Regions from separate parts of the Inquilinus sp. CA228 genome, predicted to be linked through region 1. Evidence: riboswitches for the same ligand, from Rfam matches in the RefSeq annotation. Region 1 holds a riboswitch; the other holds the start of a gene.

Region 1 (2,191 bases):
GCTTGCCGCCCTGGTTCACCGCGATGGCGGTGTCGTTGGCGACCTTCAGGAACGGCACGACGCCCTGCGACTGGCCGTTGGTGCCGCGGATATGGGCGCCCAGGCCACGCACGCGGGTCCAGGAATTGCCGAGGCCGCCGGCGTATTTCGACAGCAGCGCGTTGTCCTTGACCGCCTTGAAGATGCCGTCCAGGTCGTCCGCCACCGAGGTCAGGAAGCAGGAGGACAGCTGCGGCCGCGGCGTGCCGGCGTTGAACAGCGTCGGCGTCGAGCACATGAAGTCGAAGGAGGAGATCAGGTCGTAGAACTCGATCGCCCGCGCCTCGCGGTCGATCTCGCGCGCGGCCAGCCCCATGGCGACGCGCATGAAGAAGGCCTGCGGCAGCTCGAAGCGGATGCCCCCGGTCTGCAGGAAGTAGCGGTCATACAGCGTCTGCAGCCCGAGGAATTGGAACTGCAGGTCGCGCTCCGGCTTCAGCGCGGCGGACAGCCTCGCCAGGTCGTAGCGCGCCAGCTCCGGATCCAGCAGGTCGACCGCGATGCCCTTCTTCACATAGGCCGGGAAGTACTCGGCGTAGCCCTGCACCATCTCGGCATGGGTGGCGCGGGTCGGCCGGCCATGGACGAAGCTCAGCGCCTCATGCCGCAGCAGGTCCAGCAGCAGCCGGGCGCTGACCTGGCTGTAGTTCGGCTCGGTCTCGATCAGGGTGCGGGCCGCCATGATCGGTGCCAGCGCCAGCTCGGCCTCGCTGATGCCGTCATAGAGGTTGCGCCGGGTCTCGGCCAGGACTGGCCCGGCGGCGACATCGTCCAGGCCGGCGCAGGCCTCCTCGACCAGCCGGACCAGCCGCGCCTGGTCGAGCGGCGCGCGGCTGCCGTCGGCCGCGGTGACATGGAGCGCCGGCGCCACCGGCGAGGATTCGGTCTTGGCCGCGGCGGCGGCGCGCTCGCGCGACCGCTCGTCGCGATACAGCACATAGGCGCGGGCGACCTTGTGGTGCTCGCCGCGCATCAGGGCCAGCTCGACCTGGTCCTGGACCTCCTCGATGTGGAAGGTGCGGCCGTGGTCGGCGCGGCGGGCCAGGGCGCCGACGATCTGGCCGGTCAGCCCCTCGACGATGTCGTGCACCCGGCGCGAGGCGGCGGCCCCGGCGCCCTCGACCGCCAGGAAGGCCTTGGTCAGCGCCACCGAGATCTTGGATTCGTCGAAGGCGGTGACGGCGCCGTTGCGGCGGATCACCTGGTAGGCCGGCTCGGCAGACGCGCGGGGCGCCGCCGGGATGGCGGGTGCGCCGGCGAGCGCGCGGTCGGATTCCTGGATGGCTGACATCGGCAAACCCCATGATCGTATTGGGGCTTGGGCCGAAGATGCGGAGTCGGCAACGCACCGGCAAGCCGGCGCGTCTCGCTCATCGCACCGCCGGGACACCCCGCCCGAGGACGCACTACGCAATCACGGACCGGTCTCCTGGCTCGCGGTCGGCGGCCCCTCCGTCTCGCCTTCCCGGCGGGTCTCTCCGCCAGTGACTCAAGACGACGGAAGGTCCTTCCGCTTACAGTTGCGGGGGCAGCCCCGGCTTTGCCGTCAAGCGGCGCACCGGATTCCCTGTAGCGCCCGTGATGTCTAGATATTGACGTCTTTGTGACGGTCGACGTCAATACCTAGTTGGTGCCGTCGCAAACTTCGCAATCCAAGTTCGTTTTCGGCTCCCCGGATGCAATCCCGGAATCGCCGCTTCCCACCCTGCGCACCACGCGCCGGGTTATGCTGCAAAGGTCATGACCGACGCCCTCTACCCTCCCCCGCCCTGGCGGCTGCGCGGCACGGTGCAGGCGGCGCTGTGGCGGGTACCGCGGGCGGCGCTGCCGGGGCCGCTGCCGGCCGGCGCCGGGCCGCTGGGCTGGGGCCGGAGCGCGCTGCTGGCGACCGTGCGGGCGGAGTGGCAGCCGGGCGGCGACCTGGCTTATGCCGAGCTGGTGGTCGCCGTGCCGGTGCGGCTGGGGCGCCGGATCGGCGTCACCATCACCGCCGCCTGGGTCGACAGCCCCGCCGCGCTGGCCGGCGGCCGGGCGCTGTGGGCGATCCCGAAACGGCTGGGCCGGTTCGAGGCCGCAGTGGGGCGGACCGAGCTGACCGACGCGCAGGGGCTGGTGGCAACCTTCACCGACCGGCCGGGACGCGCCCTGCCGC
Region 2 (2,191 bases), on a different contig from region 1:
TCCAGCGCCTCATCGGCGGCGCGCTGGGCCGCCAAGGCCTCCTCGTCCGGCGCGAAACGGCCCTCCGACATGGCGGCGCCGTCGATCACGGTGATGACGCCGTCGACCGTCACCCGGGTGCGGATCTCCGGCCAGCCGAAGGCCTTGACCAGGGGCTTGGGCAGGGCCAGGCCGCTGGTCTCGATCACGATGTGCTCCGGCGGCTCGGCGCGGTTCAGCAGCTTCTCGATGGTCGGGATGAAGTCGTCGGCCACGGTGCAGCAGATGCAGCCATTGGCCAGCTCCACCACATCCTCCTCGCGGCAGGTGGCGTCGCCGCAGCTGCGCAGCAGGTCGCCATCCACGCCGACATCGCCGAACTCGTTGATGATCAGGGCCAGCCGGCGGCCATTCGCGGTCTGCAGCAGGTGGCGGATCAGCGTGGTCTTGCCGGCGCCGAGGAAGCCGGTGATAACGGTGGCCGGAATCTTTGCGGGCATGGGGATCCTTCAGGCGGATTTCAGGGTCAGGGGAAGGCCGGCAGCGACGAAGACGACCTTGGGCACGGCGGCGGCCACGGCCTGGTGCAGGCGCCCGGCATGGTCGCGGAAGGCGCGGGCCAGGGCGTTGTCGGGGACGATGCCGAGCCCGACCTCGTTCGACACCAGCACCACCGGGCCCGGGGGCGCGGCGAGCCAGCGCACCAGCCGATCGGTCTCGGCGGCGATGTCGCGGTCGGCATGCATGAGATTGGACAGCCAGAGGGTCAGGCAGTCGACCAGCACGGCGCGGCCGGGGCCTGCCACCTGGCCAAGCGTCTCGACCAGATCCAGCGGCGCCTCGACCGTGCGCCAGCGCGAGCCGCGCTGCGCCTGGTGGCGGGAGATCCGCTCCACCATCTCGGCATCCCAGGCCTCGGCGGTGGCGAGGTAGACGCAGTCGCCGGGCTGGCTCTCGACCAGCGCCTCGGCATGGCGGCTCTTGCCCGACCGGGCGCCGCCCAGCACCAGCGTCGCCGCCGCCAGCTCAGCCATGGATTGGTCGATGCAACACGCCCTCGCCCTTCGCTCGGCCGGACAGGGCTTGGACGCCGGAGACGGTGCCCGCAGGCGCCGCGCATCCCGCGCCACCGGTTCACCCCGCCCGGCGGTTCGCACGCATCGCCTCGCCGGCAGGTCTCCTGGCTCGCGGGTCATCGCCTGCCTCCGCCTTCCCGGCCATCGGCCAGTGGCTGTCGGAGGTGGGCTCGCCGCCTACAGTTGCGGGGGCAGCCGCGGATCAGGCCTGAAAGGACAGACCGTCCCGCGTTCCCTTTTCACCCCTCTGGCGTCCGCCTTCGGGGAACCGGCTGCGCGATGGCGGCACAGTAGGCGGCGCGGGACGGGTGGTCAATCGATGGCGCGGCTCAGGCCGCGGCGAGGCGCCGGCCGACGGCTTCCAGGACCAGGCGATGGGCCCGCTCGACGATGTCCTCCATCGACCGGGACTTCGCGAACATCGCCGCCGCCCGCAACCGGACCTCGTCCCGCGTCGGGAAGCTCGGGAGATGCGCCTTGGCCAGCAGGTCCACGGTCTTGTGCTGCGCCGTCGCCAGGGCGTCACGGAGGTCGGCCAGGGTCGGCGCATGGGCGTGGGCCAGCGCCTCGTGCAGCGCCGCCGCGATCCGCTCCGTCGGGAAGCTCGCCGCCAGCTCGGCCGCCGCGCGCTCGATGATCTTGCTGCCGAGGCGCTGCTCGTTGCGCAGCACGGCCTCGGGCGGAGTTTTGAGGTTCCAGACCACGCCGCACCAGGACAGGACTTTCAGGATGTAGAAGGTCGGGTCGACCTCCCACCACCTGAAGCCCTGGCGCACACTGCTCTGATAGGCGTGGTGGTTGTTGTGCCAGCCCTCGCCCATGGTCATCAGGGCGAGCAGCCAGTTGTTGCGGGAATCGTCGCCGGTGACATAGCGCTTGCGGCCATGCACATGGGCCAGGGAATTGATGCAGAAGGTGCCGTGATAGACCAGCACCGTGCTCCAGACGAAGCCGACCACCAGCCCGGGCCAACCGCCGATCAGGAAGGTGATCGCCGCCAGGATGACGGCCGGGGTCAGCTCGTATTTGTGCAGCAGCATCAGCTCGGGATAGCGCGCGAAATCGGCGATCTTGCTCAGATCCGTGGTGCGGTGGCGGGTCGAGAAGATCCAGCCGAGATGGGCATAGACGAAGCC

Evidence for each region. A riboswitch is a leader RNA that binds a small molecule or an ion and turns the genes downstream of it on or off. The one in region 1 is predicted to bind cobalamin.
Region 2: another riboswitch for cobalamin. It lies ahead of cobU (bifunctional adenosylcobinamide kinase/adenosylcobinamide-phosphate guanylyltransferase); the one in region 1 lies ahead of ACTOWL_RS10925 (ribonucleoside-diphosphate reductase subunit alpha).

The regions. Positions count from the first base shown of each region.
Region 1 is NZ_JBQJIK010000018.1:22,604-24,794, reverse strand. It holds gene ACTOWL_RS10925 (ribonucleoside-diphosphate reductase subunit alpha) at 1-1,330, opposite strand, end outside; cobalamin riboswitch at 1,442-1,634, opposite strand; gene ACTOWL_RS10920 (acetoacetate decarboxylase family protein) at 1,780-2,191, shown strand, end outside.
Region 2 is NZ_JBQJIK010000016.1:96,001-98,191, forward strand. It holds gene cobW (cobalamin biosynthesis protein CobW) at 1-479, opposite strand, end outside; gene cobU (bifunctional adenosylcobinamide kinase/adenosylcobinamide-phosphate guanylyltransferase) at 489-1,013, opposite strand; cobalamin riboswitch at 1,133-1,343, opposite strand; gene ACTOWL_RS10265 (acyl-CoA desaturase) at 1,385-2,191, opposite strand, start outside.